Regions from separate parts of the Aromatoleum evansii genome, predicted to be linked through region 3. Evidence: predicted binding sites of a transcription regulator. Region 3 holds the regulator's gene; each other region holds the start of a gene.
What was found. Region 3 encodes sigma-54, which starts transcription at its own class of promoters, with help from an activator protein. Its sites were predicted from a motif close to TGGCACGCTTNCTGCTNA; they were not measured.
Positions count from the first base shown of each region.

Region 1: the regulator sigma-54 is predicted to act here: its motif matches at 1,550-1,567, upstream of U5817_RS06785 (circularly permuted type 2 ATP-grasp protein).
Region 2: the regulator sigma-54 is predicted to act here: its motif matches at 2,748-2,765, upstream of aspA (aspartate ammonia-lyase).

Region 1 is NZ_CP141259.1:1,472,075-1,477,301, forward strand. It holds gene U5817_RS06770 (hypothetical protein) at 1-129, opposite strand, end outside; gene U5817_RS06775 (DUF2889 domain-containing protein) at 153-713, shown strand; gene U5817_RS06780 (cupin domain-containing protein) at 861-1,292, shown strand; gene U5817_RS06785 (circularly permuted type 2 ATP-grasp protein) at 1,600-3,036, shown strand; gene U5817_RS06790 (alpha-E domain-containing protein) at 3,088-4,041, shown strand; gene U5817_RS06795 (peptidase) at 4,113-4,841, shown strand; gene U5817_RS06800 (DUF2126 domain-containing protein) at 4,948-5,227, shown strand, end outside.
Region 2 is NZ_CP141259.1:1,407,883-1,413,109, forward strand. It holds gene U5817_RS06430 (U32 family peptidase) at 1-454, shown strand, start outside; gene aspA (aspartate ammonia-lyase) at 1,286-2,704, opposite strand; gene U5817_RS06440 (LysR substrate-binding domain-containing protein) at 2,869-3,780, shown strand; gene U5817_RS06445 (hypothetical protein) at 4,307-5,131, opposite strand.
Region 3 is NZ_CP141259.1:5,028,234-5,033,460, forward strand. It holds gene U5817_RS23540 (phosphatidylglycerophosphatase A) at 1-152, shown strand, start outside; gene U5817_RS23545 (nicotinamide-nucleotide amidohydrolase family protein) at 157-636, shown strand; gene recA (recombinase RecA) at 722-1,756, shown strand; gene recX (recombination regulator RecX) at 1,774-2,223, shown strand; gene lptB (LPS export ABC transporter ATP-binding protein) at 2,210-2,932, shown strand; gene U5817_RS23565 (RNA polymerase factor sigma-54) at 2,954-4,402, shown strand; gene hpf (ribosome hibernation-promoting factor, HPF/YfiA family) at 4,432-4,758, shown strand; gene ptsN (PTS IIA-like nitrogen regulatory protein PtsN) at 4,895-5,227, shown strand, end outside.

The sequences.
Region 1 (5,227 bases), 1.9 Mb from region 3:
GTCGAAATGCCTGCGGATCGCTAGATCCTCATGCAGTTCTGCCCGAACTCCGAGTGGCCGCGCCGACGATCCGCGGACCAGACAGGCGTTACCATGGAGCCATTCGTCATCGCGTTCGATGGCGATCATGACCGATTCGAGTGGGGGCAGGAATGCTTGGAGACTGCGAGCGCGAGCTCACGCATACGCGCCAGATCACGTGCCACGCCTATCGCCGCAAGGACGGCCTGTGGGAAATCGAGGCGACGGTTGTGGACGAAAAAGGTGAGGACGTCCCGTTCCGCTCCCGCGAGCCGGTGCACGCGGGCGAGTTCATGCACCACATGGGTATCAATTTCCTGATCGACGACAATTTCACGATTCTCGACGTACGGGCCGCGATGCAGGTGGCGCCGTGGTCGGCGTGCCCTGAAGCGGTGGATGCCTACCGCGGCCTGATCGGGCTGCAGATCGGGCCGGGCTTCGGGCGGCAGATTCGCGAACGCATCGGCAGCGAACGGGGATGCGCGCATCTTACCGACCTCATCACGCAGGTCGGCAACACATACACCCAGGCCTCGTGGCCCGAGCGCATGGCGCGGCAGGTCGCCATCGACCCGGACCCGCGCCGCTGGCCGGATTCGCGCGCGTTGGCCTTTGTCGGCGAGTGCCTCGCGTGGAAGCGCGACGGCGACGCGCTGCGGCAGGAATATCCGGAACTCGCGGACGATTGAGGCTGTGTCGGCGGGAGCGACCGGCGGCACGGGAGCATGACCGCGCCGTGAGTTGCCGTGAGTTGCCTCGACAGTGCCGAATCGGCGGGCTACGCTGAACGAGTTGCGGCGGACCCGCCGCAGAGCCTCCGATCAAGAGGAGCCCGCATGCCGACACGAACGCCAGAATCGTCCGGGACCGTGGTCGCGCTGCGCCCGGACCGCGAAGTCCTCACGCGGCAGCGGCTGCCGTATTTCGTCGGGATCTCGGGCGAGACGGCCGGCAGCCGCGGGCTGTCCATGCATATCGTGGTCATTCCGCCGGGCGGGGTCGCAGCGCCGCACCGGCATCGCGGTTACGAGACCGCGATCTATGTGCTCGAGGGGCGGGTCGAGACGCGGTTCGGGCCCGGCCTGCGCGAGCGGGTCGTGAGCGGCGCGGGGGAGTTCCTGTTCATCCCGCCGGACGTCCCGCATCAGGCCTTCAACCTCAGCGACACCGAGCCGGCAAGGGCGATCGTCGCACGCAACGATCCGGCGGAGCAGGAGAACGTGATTCCTTACGACCCCGCCGAGAATCCCGCCGCTGGCCGCGGCTGAGGCGGTTCCGGGGTCGGGCGCGTGCCGTTGCGACGGCACGGGGCGCAGCGGGCGCAATTCTTTCCTAGGATGAGGTTTACCCACCCGCGAGGGAGCGGAGCTGGCGGCTGCGCATCCCGGCTGCGGCGAGCTGCATCTTGGTGCATCGCTTGTTGATGCACATTGAATGGGCGGAGATTGCACCGATCTGGTGCCGTTTCGTCCGGAAGTTGCGAAAGCCGCATGAAACGGTGCTTCTGTTGTGGGGAATTTCACCCTGGCATGGTCTTCGCTGATGTCCGATGAATCGCAACCGGATCGAATCATCATGACGACGCTGTTTTTCGACGAAATGCACGATGGGGATGCGACGACGCGCCCGCACTACCTTCCATTCGAAACCTGGGCCCGCGGGCTGTCGCCGGGCGTGATGGCGCGCAAGCGGGCCGAGGCGGACCTCGCGTTCCGTCGCCTCGGCATTACCTTCGCCGTGTATGGCGAGGAGGCCGGCACCGAGCGGCTGATTCCCTTCGACACCATCCCGCGCATCATCCCCAATGCGGAATGGAAGACGCTGCGCGCCGGACTCAAGCAGCGTGTGAAGGCGCTGAACATGTTCCTGGGCGACATCTACAATGGACAGGACATCCTGCGCGCGGGCCGCATCCCCGCCGACGAGGTGCTCAACAACGCGCAGTTCCGCCCGGAGATGAAGGGCTTCAAGGTGCCCAACGGCATCTATGCGCACATCGCGGGTGTGGACATCGTGCGCGCGGGGGCGGGGGAGTTCTACGTGCTGGAGGACAACCTGCGCGTGCCCTCGGGCGTGTCCTACATGCTGGAGAACCGCAAGATGATGATGCGGCTCTTCCCCGAGCTCTTCGCGCAGCAGAAGATCGCGCCGGTCGAGCACTACCCCGATCTGCTGCTGGAGACGCTGCGTGCGGTGGCGCCGGCCGGCGTGGATGATCCGACGGTGGTCGTGATGACGCCGGGGGCATTCAACTCGGCCTACTTCGAGCACTCCTTCCTCGCCCAGCAGATGGGCGTCGAGCTCGTCGAAGGCCGCGACCTGTTCATCGACCACGATGCCGTCTACATGCGCACGACCTGCGGTCCGAAGCGCGTGGACGTGATCTATCGCCGCATCGACGACGACTTCCTCGATCCTCAGGTCTTCCGGCCGGATTCGATGCTGGGCGTGCCGGGCCTGCTGAAGGCTTACCGCGCCGGGCGCGTGACGCTGTGCAATGCGATCGGCACGGGCGTCGCGGACGACAAGTCGATCTACCCCTATGTCGGCGAGATGGTGCGCTTCTACCTCGGCGAGGAGCCGATCCTCAACAACGTGCCGACCTGGCGCTGCCGCGAGAAGGACGACCTGCGCTACGTGCTGGCGCATCTGCCGCAGCTCGTCGTGAAGGAGGTGCACGGCGCGGGCGGCTACGGCATGCTGGTCGGGCCGGCGGCGACCAAGGCTGAGATCGAGCAGTTCCGCGCGGTGCTCACCGTGCACCCGGACAAGTACATCGCGCAGCCGACGCTGGCGCTGTCGACCTGCCCGACCTACGTCGACAGCGGCATCGCGCCGCGCCATATCGACCTGCGGCCCTTCGTGCTCTCGGGCAAGGAGGTTTCGCTGGTGCCGGGCGGGCTCACGCGGGTGGCGCTGCGGGAGGGCTCGCTGGTGGTCAATTCCTCGCAGGGCGGCGGAACCAAGGACACCTGGGTGCTGGAGAACGGCCATGCCGAACCGCAGCGCTGAGTCCTGCCGTCTTCGCCCCCCGACCACGACCGCCGCGCCGGAGCCCCGATCATGCTGAGCCGTACTGCCGATCACCTCTACTGGATGGCCCGTTATTCCGAACGCGCGGAAAATCTGGCGCGCCTGCTGGACGTCAATTATCAGATGTCGCTCGTGCCGCACGACGCGGAGACCGAGCGCAGCAGCTGGAACGCGATCATCGCGCTGAACAGCCTCGAATACGCCTACGCGAAGCGGCACGACGAGGTCACCGCGACGAAAGTGCTGCATTTCATGGTGCGCGACGAGACGCATCCGTCGTCTATCTACAGCTGCCTGCGTGCGGCGCGCGAGAATGCCCACGCGGTGCGCGGAACGCTCACCGCGGAGATGTGGGAGACGATCAACGAGACCTGGCTGCAGCTGCGCGACCAGAGTTTCGCCGAGATCCATTCGGGCGGTATCGCGGCCTTCTTCGACTGGGTGAAGCAGCGCGCTTCGCTGCTGCGCGGGGCGATGTTTGGCACGATGCTGCGCGACGAGGCCTTCCAGTTCATTCGGCTAGGGGCCTTGCTCGAGCGCGCCGACAACACCGCGCGCATCCTCGACGTGAAGTATCACGGCCTGCCCGGCGCGCAGCAGAGCCAGGGAGACGACCTCGTAGATGCCAACGATTTCTACCACTGGGGCGCACTGCTGCGCTCGGTGTCGGCCTTCGAGGTGTATCGAAAGGTCTATCGCGACGTGATCACGCCCGAGCGCGTCGCCGAACTGCTGATCCTGCGCGAGGATCTGCCACGTGCGCTGCATTCGTGCATGCAAGGGGTGGTCGAGATCCTGGACAAGGTGCGCAACAGCCGCTCCGACGAGACCGTGCGCCGCGCCGGCCAGCTGTACGCGACGCTGCGTTACGGCCGCATGGACGACATCTTCGAGCGCGGGCTGCACGCGTGGCTGGACGATTTCATCGACTCGATCGGTGACCTGAGCGTGCGCATCAGCGAGGACTTCCTCGTCGGCGCCTGAGCCGGGCGGGGGAAGCGTGTGAGCCGCCGCGGCGGGAGCCCTCCGGCCGCGGCACCAAGCGAGCAAATGCCATGACCTACTGTGTTGCGATGCGCCTCGAAAAGGGGCTGGTGTTCCTGTCCGACTCGCGCACCAACGCGGGCGTCGACCACATCAACACGTTCCGCAAGATGCGTGTCTGGCAGCGTCCGGGCGAGCGTGTGGTCGTGATGTGCACGTCCGGCAACCTGTCGGTGAGCCAGTCGGTCGTGAACATCATCAGCGAGCGCCTTGCGCTCACCGATTCGGCCAACCTCTTCAATGCGCCCAACATGTTCGAGGTGGCGCGCCACGTCGGCGACGTCGTGCGCGAGGTGCACCGGCGCGACGCCGACGCGCTGCACGAGTTCGGCGTCGAGTTCAACGCCTCGCTGATCGTCGGCGGCCAGATCTTCGGCGAGGCGCCGCGGCTCTTCAACGTCTATGCCGCGGGCAACTTCATCGAAGCCACCGAGGACACGCCCTACATCCAGATCGGCGAATCGAAGTACGGCAAGCCGATCATCGACCGCGTGCTGCGCTACGGCTCCACGCTTGCCGATGGCGCCAAGTGCGCGCTGGTGTCGATGGATTCGACGATCCGCTCGAACCTGTCGGTGGGCCTGCCGCTCGACCTGTGCGTCATCGAGCGCGACGCGCTGACCGTCAAGTCGCACATCTCGGTCAACCTGGACCACGCCTACTACGCACAGATCCGCAGCCAGTGGGGCGAGCGGCTGCGCGAGGCCTTCGCCGAACTGCCGAACCCGGACTGGCTGTGAGCGCGCCGCGTCGCAGCGGTCCGCCCGGCCTCTACAACAAGATCACATCCCCGAACGTCGCCGGCGGCTCGTCCGGCGACGTCCCGACAATCCGCGGAGATCCAGCGTGTCGATCCACGTCGCCCTGAACCACGTCACCCACTACAAGTACGACCGCCCGGTCCAGCTCGGACCGCAGGTCGTGCGCCTTCGACCGTGCCCGCACAGCCGCACGCGCATCCTGTCGTATTCGCTGAAGGTGCTGCCGGCCACGCACTTCATCAACTGGCAGCAGGATCCGCAGAGCAACTATCTCGCGCGCCTCGTCTTCCCGGACAAGACGCGGGAGTTCCGCGTCGAAGTCGACCTCGTCGCCGAGATGGCGGTGCTGAACCCGTTCGACTTCT
Region 2 (5,227 bases), 1.8 Mb from region 3:
GATCTGCATCGACAACTACCAGTTCGAGTATCAGGCGACCGGCGGCGGCCAACCGCAGGAGCGCGCGCTGCGCCGGTTGGAACAGAACGATCTCGATTACAAACGCTGGCTTTGGTACCGCTTCGGCAACGGCTTCACATCCGCACCGAACGGCTACCCTTGGGGCCCCTGCGGCGTCTGCGCGATGCCGGCGATGCACGCGGCGGGCGTGCATTCGGTGAAGATCGCCGGCCGCGAGGGCGCGAGCGAACGCAAGATCAAGAGCGTCGAACTGGTCGCTCGCGTACTGGAGCGCATCGAGGCGGGCGAGCCGGCCGACGCGGTGCGCAAGTTCGCGGTCGGCTTGCGCGACGCGCCGAGCCATTGCGCGAGCGGCTACATGTGCTACTACCCCGAGGTGCGGAGCCGGCAGGAGCTTGGCGATACCGAAGGGCAGCTGCTGACGGCCGTCTGAGGCGAGGCAGGCAGGATTCGCAAAAAAAAGCCCGAGCTCTGGAGGGGCTCGGGCTGTAATCCACACCAAAGGAGGAAGTGGAGGAGACAGTTGAAATACTAAACGAAATGGTTGAGTAATTCAACAATGTCGCTGTGAGAAGTTCTCATGCGGTGATTTACACGGCAAATGACCGGCAATGCAGATTCTTGGTGCGCCGACACCATTGCATGTGCCTCCGGTTGCCGAGACCGTTGCGCGCCGCGCGCACGAGCAAGCCGGGGATCGCGCGACCCTAACGAGTACATCGAACCGGCACAAAAGAAAAAAGCCCGGACCTGTGAGGGACCGGGCTAAATCCACACCAAAGGAGGAGGGTGGAGGAGACGGTTCAAATCTTAATGGCAGCGCTTGTGCGTTGCAATAAATTTGTACGACAAATTTTTTTATCGCTCGATCAGGCATCCGAATGTGCAGACCCGGGGCTGCAATGCACGGGCAATACGCGCAATCGATGCACTCGGGAGCCGCCGAGTTTGGTGTGCGATGTTCCAGGGGGGGGCGGTCGGTGCTCGTGTTCCGGCACCGTCGGCGAAAAGCCAGAGCCGGAAAAGAAAAAGCCCGAGCAACTGAGGCCCGGGCTTAAATCCACACCAAAGGAGGAGGGTGGAGGAGACGGTTCAAATACTATCGAACCGGCTTGTGCGACGCAATAATAATGCACTTCAAATTTTTATATCCAGCGATTAGATCTTCGAATGGCCAGGCGGTGAAGGGGATTCCTAATCATGTCTTATACAAGACTGGAATTGTGCATTGCAGCATCTCGAGGTCTCACGCGGACCTTCGGCCTTAGGCCAGGCCGACCAGCGCGCGCGGTTGCGTGAGCACCTCGGGCCGCAGGATCTCGTCGAGCTGCTCGCGGGTGAGCAGGCCCTTGTCGAGCACCAGCTCATACACGCTATGTCCGCCGACCAGCGCCTCCTGGGCGATGCCGGTCGCGTTGGCGTAACCGATGTAGGGATTCAGCGCGGTCACGAGGCCAATCGAATTCTCGACGCTCCTGCGCAGGAATTCGCGATTCACGGTGATGCCCTTGACGCAGCGCTCCGCCAGCGTCAGGCAGCCCGCGCGCAGGTGGGTGACGCTCTTGAACAGGCTGTGGGCGATGATCGGCTCGAAGGCGTTCAGCTGCAGCTGGCCGGCCTCGGCGGCGAACGAGATCGTCATGTCGTTGCCGATCACCTCGTAGGCGATCTGGTTCACCACTTCCGGAATCACCGGGTTCACCTTGCCCGGCATGATCGACGACCCCGCCTGGCGCGCCGGCAAGTTGATCTCGCCGAAGCCTGCACGCGGCCCCGAGGATAGCAGGCGCAGGTCGTTGCACACCTTGGAGAGCTTCACCGCGACGCGCTTGAGCACGCCCGACAGCTGCACGAAGCTGCCGCAGTCCTGCGTCGCCTCGACCAGGTTCGGCGCCGTCAGCACCGGGATGCCGGTGATCTCGGCCAGATGCCGGCGCACCAGCGCGGCGTAGTCGGGGTGGGCGTTGATGCCGGTGCCGATCGCCGTCGCACCGAGGTTGATCTCGCAGATCAGCAGCACCGCCTCCTTCAGCCGCTCGATGTCCTCGCCCAGCATCACGACGTAGGTCGAGAACTCCTGCCCCATCGTCATCGGCACCGCGTCCTGCAACTGCGTGCGCCCCATCTTCAGCACGTCGGCGAACTCGACCGCCTTCTCGTGGAACGCCGCCTTCAGCACTTCCATCGCTTCGATCAGCTCGAAGATTCCCGCATAGCCCGCGAGCTTCAGCGCCGTGGGATACACGTCGTTGGTGCTCTGGCTCATGTTCACATGCTCGTTCGGGTGCAGGCGGGCGTAGTCGCCCTTCGCGCAACCGAGCAGCTCCAGTGCACGGTTCGCGATCACCTCGTTCGCGTTCATGTTGGTCGAGGTGCCGGCGCCGCCCTGGATCACGTCGACGACGAAATGCTCGTGCAGCGCCCCGGCGCGAATCTCCTCGCAGGCCCGCACGATCGCGTCCGTGCGTTCGCGATCCAGCAAGCCGAGTTCGTTGTTGGTCAGTGCGGCGGCCTGCTTGATCGCGGCCAGCGCACGCACGAGATCGGGATAGATCGAAATCGGCGTGCCGGTGATCGGGAAATTCTCCACCGCGCGCAGCGTATGGACCCCGTAGTAGGAGTCGGCGGGCAGGGAGCGGTCCCCCAGGAGATCGTGTTCGATGCGTTCGGTCGTCTGCGTCATGTTTCCTCCGATGTGTGGTGTGACGCATGGATGCTACGGACCGAAAACGGATTGCGTGCCGCGCCATGCAAAAAACGCATAACATCCCCAAGGAACCCGAATAGGACCGCGCATCGCGACAACTCGCCGGATGCCGCGGCACGGACACCGCAGGAGCGTGCAACATGCAGATCAAGTGGATCGAGGACTTCCTGACGCTGACGGACGCGCGCGCCTTCTCGCGCGCCGCCGAACGCCGCAACGTCTCCCAGCCGACCTTCAGCCGCCACATCCAGGCGCTGGAAGACTGGCTCGGCGTCGAGCTCATCGACCGCCGCGCGCAGGGCGTGCATCTCACCGCCGCCGGACGGATCTTCCGCGGCTTCGCGGCCGACATCCTGCGGCGCACCTACGACATGCGCACCGTGCTACGCGGACAGTCGCCCGGTAACATCGACACCGTCCGCTTCTCGGTCGCGCATACCTTGTCGCTCACCTTCTTCCCGCGCTGGCTGGGGCAACTGAAGGAAGCGCTGGGCAACGTCGTCGCGCGCGTCGGTGCGGTGAACGTGCCCGAAGGGGCGAGCGCGCTGATCGAGGGCGCCACCGATCTCCTCATCGCGTACCACCACCCGCAGCTGCCGATGCTGCTCGACCCCGTGCGCTTTCCCTACATCGCGCTCGCCACCGACCGCATGCTGCCCCTGTCGGCGCCGCGCACGGACGGCCGGCCGCGCTACAAGCTGCCGGGGCGGGCCGAGGCGGTCGTGCCCTTCCTCGCCTACTCGTCGGGCACCTACCTCGGACACGTGGTCGAGATGATCCTGCTCGGCGCCAACGAGCGCTGCCATTTCGACCGTTCTTTCGATACCCACATGTCGGAGGCGCTCAAGGCGATGGTGCTCGAAGGGCACGGGCTCGGCTGGTTGCCCGAGAGCTGCGTGGGCCGCGAACTCGCCGAAGGTCGGCTGGTGGAGGCCGGCCCCGCGCAGTGGACCTGCCCGCTGGAAGTCCGCCTGCATCGCGCGGCGGACAACAGCAATCCGATGGTGGACAAGATCTGGGCGCTGCTGAACACGCCGCGGGGAACTGCCTGAGGTCGCTCGCGGGCGCAGAAAAGAAAAAGCCCGAGCAACTGAGGCCCGGGCTTAAATCCACACCAAAGGAGGAGGGTGGAGGAGACGGTTCAAAGCATACGGTACCGTATGATGCGGCGCAATAAGTTTGTCCTACAAATGTTTTTATCGCGCGATCAGAATCCCCTATGGACTGGCGGGGCTGCAGAAAAGAAAAAGCCCGGACGTTTGACGGTCCGGGCTAAATCCACACCAAAGGAGGAGGGTGGAGGAGACGGTTCAAACTTTATTGGAAGAACTTGTGCAACGCAACATCTTCTGCCTGAAAATTTTTTTATATCACGATTATTACGATAAATGAAACAGTTTAATCAATGAGTTGTAATTGCATGGCGATCTGTTTGGCATGTTGCGATGCCGTATGAAGGCCGCCGCCGCGCAGACGGTCCGGCGGTCGTGGTCGTGACGATGATCGTCCCGATCGGCCCCATCTGCGAACTACAGCCCGACTCGGCCAGGTTCTCGTCGATGGCCGACCGCGCGGTGATCAGCGCAGCAGGGCGGAAATGAGCGAGAACTCATTGAGCGCGGCCACCACGCGCGTCTGCGACTCCGGCCCGCCATTGCCGAGCGAGGCCAGCATGAGGAGGTCGGTGAGGTTCTGCAGGCCGCCTTGCGAGGAATCACTGCCGCTGTCGAAGAGGCCGAGCGTCAGCTGCAGGGACGAGAACCGGAGCTGGGTCGCGAGAAGCGAGTTCACGTCGCCGTTTGACGAAGTGAATTCGGTCGCCACCGTCGCGAATGCCTCGGCGGCCCGCGCGAGCAGCGAGAAGCTGCCTTCGGGATCCGCCTCGAAGGCCGCGCGCAATGCCGCCATGTCGATGCCCAGGCGGCCGCCGGTGCCGGGCAGCAGCGATGGCTGCAGTTCGATGCCGAGGTCCGACAACTGCGTGAGGGCCGAATCGCCATTGTCGAAAGCCTCTTCGACGCGTGCCCGCAGGTCCGCCGACAGCTGGGCAGCAGGGGAGGAGGCCGGGGCGGTACCGAACAGGACATTCACCTCGCCGAGGCTGCTCTGCAGGCTGTTGAAGCTGTCGACGAAAAACTGCGCCTCGGCTGCGAGGCTGCCGAAGTCCGTGCCGAAGTTTTGTCCGATTCCGCTGTCGGACGACCCGGGGCGCAGCACGGCGAGGCGGTTCCCGAAGGTCGCGACGGCCGACAGGAGTTGGCCGAAACTCGACAGATCGACGATCGTCGACGAGCCGGAGAAGAGCGACAAACTGCCCGCCGTCGCGGCGAAATTCGTCGAAACGGGGCGAAGGGCGCTCGTGCCGAAGAGGCCGAGCGTCGAGCTCAGGGGCAGGATGCTCACGTGGCGGACTCCCGCGCGCGGCTGCGATCCGTGGTCGATCGCATTCCTTGGAGTGCTCGCGTCGGCCCGAGGTTTCCCGCGAGCACGCCGCCGAGG
Region 3 (5,227 bases):
TGCTGTTCCGCTTCTTCGACATCGTCAAGCCGCAACCCATCCGCTGGGCCGACAGCCGCATCGGCGGCGGCTTCGGCGTGATGCTCGACGACCTGATCGCCGCCGGCTATGCGATTCTCGCGCTTGCGGTGCTGAAGCATTTGCTGGGGTGATCCGATGAACGACGACGAACTGCACGCCCTGTCGCGCCGCGTCGGCGACTGGCTCGCCGCGCGCGGTGCCACGCTCGCCTGCGCCGAATCCTGCACCGGCGGCTGGGTCGCCGAGACCGTCACCGCCACCGCCGGCAGCTCCGGCTGGTTCGACCGCGGCTTCGTGACCTATTCCAACGAGGCCAAGCAGGAGCTCCTCGGCGTCGCTGCGGCGACGCTCGCCGGCAGCGGCGCGGTCAGCGAGGAGACGGTGTGCGAAATGGTCGCCGGCACCCTCGCGCACAGCCGCGCACGCTTTGCCCTCGCGGTTTCCGGCGTCGCCGGCCCCGGCGGCGGCACCGCCGCCAAGCCGGTCGGCATGGTGTGCTTCGCGTGGGGCGAACGTGACGGCGAACTGCGCAGCGAAACCGTTCACTTCACCGGTGACCGCACCCGGATCCGGCGCCAGGCGGTCATCCACGCACTCGCCGGCTTGATGACATAATCATTTTCAGGGCACCGTAATAGTGACCTGCAGCGCACCAGCAATCTCTGTGCCATAATTCCCCAACGTTTTGAAAGGACAGGACATGGACGACAACAAGGCCAAGGCCCTCGCCGCCGCGCTCTCGCAGATCGAGAAGCAGTTCGGCAAGGGTTCGATCATGCGGATGGGCGACGGCAACGTCGAGAAGGACATCCAGACCGTCTCGACCGGCTCGCTCGGACTCGACATCGCGCTCGGCCTCGGCGGACTGCCGCGCGGCCGCGTCGTCGAGATCTACGGCCCGGAATCGTCCGGCAAGACCACGCTGACGCTGCAGGTCATTGCCGAGATGCAGAAGCTCGGCGGCACCGCCGCCTTCATCGACGCCGAGCACGCGCTCGACGTCGGCTACGCCGAAAAGCTCGGCGTGAACATCACCGATCTGCTGATCTCGCAGCCCGACACCGGCGAGCAGGCGCTCGAGATCGCCGACATGCTGGTGCGCTCGGGCGGCGTCGACATCGTCGTCATCGACTCGGTCGCGGCACTCACCCCCAAGGCCGAAATCGAGGGCGAGATGGGCGACCAGCTCCCCGGCCTGCAGGCCCGCCTGATGAGCCAGGCGCTGCGCAAGCTCACCGCCAACATCAAGCGCACCAACACGCTGGTGATCTTCATCAACCAGATCCGCATGAAGATCGGCGTGATGTTCGGCAACCCGGAGACCACCACGGGCGGCAATGCGCTCAAGTTCTACGCCTCCGTGCGCCTCGACATCCGCCGTACCGGCGCGATCAAGAAGGGCGACGAGGTCGTCGGCTCGGAGACGCGCTGCAAGGTCGTCAAGAACAAGGTCTCGCCCCCGTTCAAGGAAGCGCACTTCGACATTCTCTACGGAGAGGGCATCTCGCGCGAAGGCGAGATCATCGACCTCGGCGTCGAGAAGAAGATCGTCGACAAGGCGGGCGCCTGGTACTCCTACCAGGGCGACAAGATCGGCCAGGGCAAGGACAACACGCGCGAGTTCCTGCGCGGCAATCCGGCGCTCGCGCGCGAGATCGAGAACAAGGTGCGCGTCGCGGTCGGCCTCAAGGAACTGCCGGCCGAGCCCGCGCAACCGGCTGCCGAGGCGGCCTGACGCCCCTTCACGGGATCATGCCGGAGACGAGCCTGCGGGAACGCGCGTTGCGGCACCTCGCGCGCCGCGAGCACTCGCGCGCCGAGCTCGCCCGCAAGCTCGCCCCGCACGGCTCCGCCGACGAGATCGAAGACGTGCTCGACCGCATCACCGAACTGGGCCTGCTCAGCGACCACCGCTTCGCCGAAGCCTGGGTGCGCAGCAAGGCCGCCCGCTTCGGCACCGCGCGGCTGCGCCGTGAGCTCGCCCAGCGCGGCGTCGGACGCGACACGATAGACGCCGCACTCGATGTCGAGGCGGTCGAGGATGACGTCGAACGCGCCCGCACCGTGTGGCGCGGCAAGTTCGGCGCCACGCCGGCCGACGCGCGCGAGTGGGCCAGGCAGGCGAGATTCCTGCAGGGGCGCGGCTTCGGCACCGACGTGATACGCAAGATATTGAAAGAGAACCCCGATGAGTCTGCTTAAGGTCGCCGGACTGCAGAAGCGCTACAAGGCGCGCACCGTCGTCCACGATGTCGGCTTCGAGGTCGGCAGCGGCGAAGTGGTCGGCCTGCTCGGCCCCAACGGCGCCGGCAAGACCACCTGCTTCTACATGATCGTGGGCCTCGTGCGTGCCGACGGCGGCGACATCCGCCTCGACGACGCCGAGCTCACGCACCTGCCCGTGCATGCGCGCGCGCGCCTCGGCCTGTCCTACCTGCCACAGGAAATGAGCGTATTCCGCAAGCTCACCGTCGCCGAGAACATCCGCGCCGTGCTGGAGCTGCGGGGCCTCGGCAGCGCACGCGTCGACGAGCTTCTCGAGGAACTCCTCGAGGAACTGGGCATCGCGCACCTGCGCGACAACACCTCGGTCTCGCTGTCCGGCGGCGAACGGCGCCGCTGCGAGATTGCCCGCGCGCTCGCGACCGACCCGCGCCTGATCCTGCTCGACGAGCCCTTTGCCGGCGTCGACCCGATCGCCGTGCTCGATATCCAGAAGATCATCCGCTTCCTGCGCGACCGCGGCATCGGCGTGCTGATCACCGACCACAACGTGCGCGAGACGCTCGGCATCTGCAACCGTGCCTACATCATCAGCGAAGGCCGCGTGCTCGCCAGCGGACGCCCCGACGAGATCGTCGCCAACGAACAGGTTCGCCGCGTCTATCTCGGCGAGCATTTCCGCCTCTGAGCCCACTATCGGCGAAGCGCCATGAAACCGTCCCTCCAGCTCAAGATCTCCCAGCACCTCACGCTGACGCCGCAGCTGCAGCAATCGATCAAGCTGCTGCAGCTGTCCACGCTGGAGCTGAACCAGGAGCTGGAACGCTTCCTCCTCGAGAATCCCATGCTCGAGCGCGAGGACGGCGACGGCAGCGATTTTTCGCCGGGCGCGGCCCAGGGCTCGAGCGAGCCGAGCGAAGCCGCCGGCAACCAGGCCGAAACACCTGCCTCCCCCGAGGAGGCGCATGGCGAGAGCGAGCCGGCAAGCTTCGACGAAGCCGGCGAATGGTCGAGCGCGAGCAGCGGCTCCTCGAACCGCGACGATGACGACGACACCGATTTCCAGGAACTGCAGGCCGCCGGCACCAGCCTGCGCGACCACCTCGACCAGCAGGTGAGCCTGTCGCCGCTGTCCGACCGCGACCGCGCGCTGGTGCGCTTCATCATCGAGGCGCTGGACGAGGACGGCTACCTCAACCAGTCGCTCGAAGAACTGCTGCCGCTGCTGCCGCCCGAGCTCGAATACGACCTCGACGACCTCTCGATCGCGCTGCACCACGTACAGAACCTCGACCCGGCCGGCATCGGCGCGCGCAACCCGCAGGAATGCCTGAGCCTGCAGCTCAGGGCGATGCCCTCCTGCCCGACGCGCGACCTCGCGCTGAAGATCGTCGACGAGCACCTCGACCTGCTCGCCGAGCGCAACTTCCTGCGCATCAAGCGCGCCACCGGCTGCGACGACGACGCGCTGCGCGCCGCGCACGCGCTGATCTGCCGTCTCGACCCGCATCCGGGCTCCCAGCACTCGGTGCAGGAGACGCGCTACATCCTGCCGGACGTCGTCGTGCGCAAGGTGCGCAACCGCTGGACGGTCACGCTCAACCCCGAGGCGATGCCCAAGCTGCGCATCAATTCGCTGTACGCCAGCATCCTGCAGCAGAACCGCGGATCGGGCGGCGCACTCACCAGCCAGCTGCAGGAAGCACGCTGGCTGATCAAGAACGTGCAACAGCGTTTCGACACCATCCTGCGGGTTTCGCAGGCGATCGTTGACCAGCAGCGGCAGTTCTTCGATTATGGAGATGTGGCGATGCGACCCCTGACGTTGAGGGAGATCGCGGACCAGCTCGAGCTGCACGAGTCGACGGTCTCGCGGGTCACGACGCAGAAGTTCATGGCCACACCGCGCGGCGTGTTTGAACTGAAGTATTTTTTCGGCAGCCACGTTGCCACCGACACCGGTGGGGCGGCATCTTCCACGGCGATTCGAGCGCTGATTCGCCAGCTGGTGGAGGCCGAAGACAGGAAAAAGCCCCTGTCCGACGCGAAAATTGCCGAGTTGTTGGGCCAGCAGGGTATCGTGGTGGCACGCAGGACGATCGCGAAGTACCGCGAGTCACTCAATATCCCGCCGGTCAGCCTGCGCAAAGCGATCTGAAAGACGATCTGACAATACGAGGAAACATCATGAATCTCACCATCACCGGACATCACGTCGAAGTCACCCCCGCGATCCGCGAGTACGTCAACACCAAGCTGGATCGCGTCATCCGCCACTTCGACAACGTGACCAGCGTCAACGTGATCCTGTCGGTGGAGAAGCTGCGCCAGAAGGCGGAAGTCACGCTGCACGTGCGCGGCAAGGACATCTACGTCGAGAGCGAGGACGGTGACATGTACGCGGCGATCGACAGCATGGCCGACAAGCTCGACCGCCAGGTGCTCAAATACAAGGGCAAGAACCACGACCATGGCCACGACACGCTGAAGCACCAGCAACCGACCGAGCTGTGATCCTTTAGTTCACGCCGGGGGTCCGGGGTGTGTTTATAATTCGCGCGTTTTCAACCCGCGCCTGCCGCACACCCCGAGCCTCCTCCCGCCCCCGATCGGCAGCGGCACGGCCCGTGTCGTGCAGGTGGTGATCCGCATGAGCCTCATCGCCGAACTCCTGCCTCCTTCGAACGTCGTCATCGATCTGGACGCGAGCAGCAAGAAGCGCGTCTTCGAACAAGCCGGCCTCCTGTTCGAGAACAATCAGGGCATCGCCCGCAGCGTCGTCTTCGACAGCCTGTTTTCACGTGAACGCCTCGGCTCGACCGGCCTGGGCCAGGGCATCGCCATTCCCCACGGCCGCATCAAGGGCCTGAAGGACGCCGCCGGCGCCTTCCTGCGCCTTTCGGTCCCGGTGCAGTTCGACGCCCCCGACGGCCGCCCGGTCACGATGCTGTTCGTGCTGCTGGTGCCCGAGCAGGCCAACGAG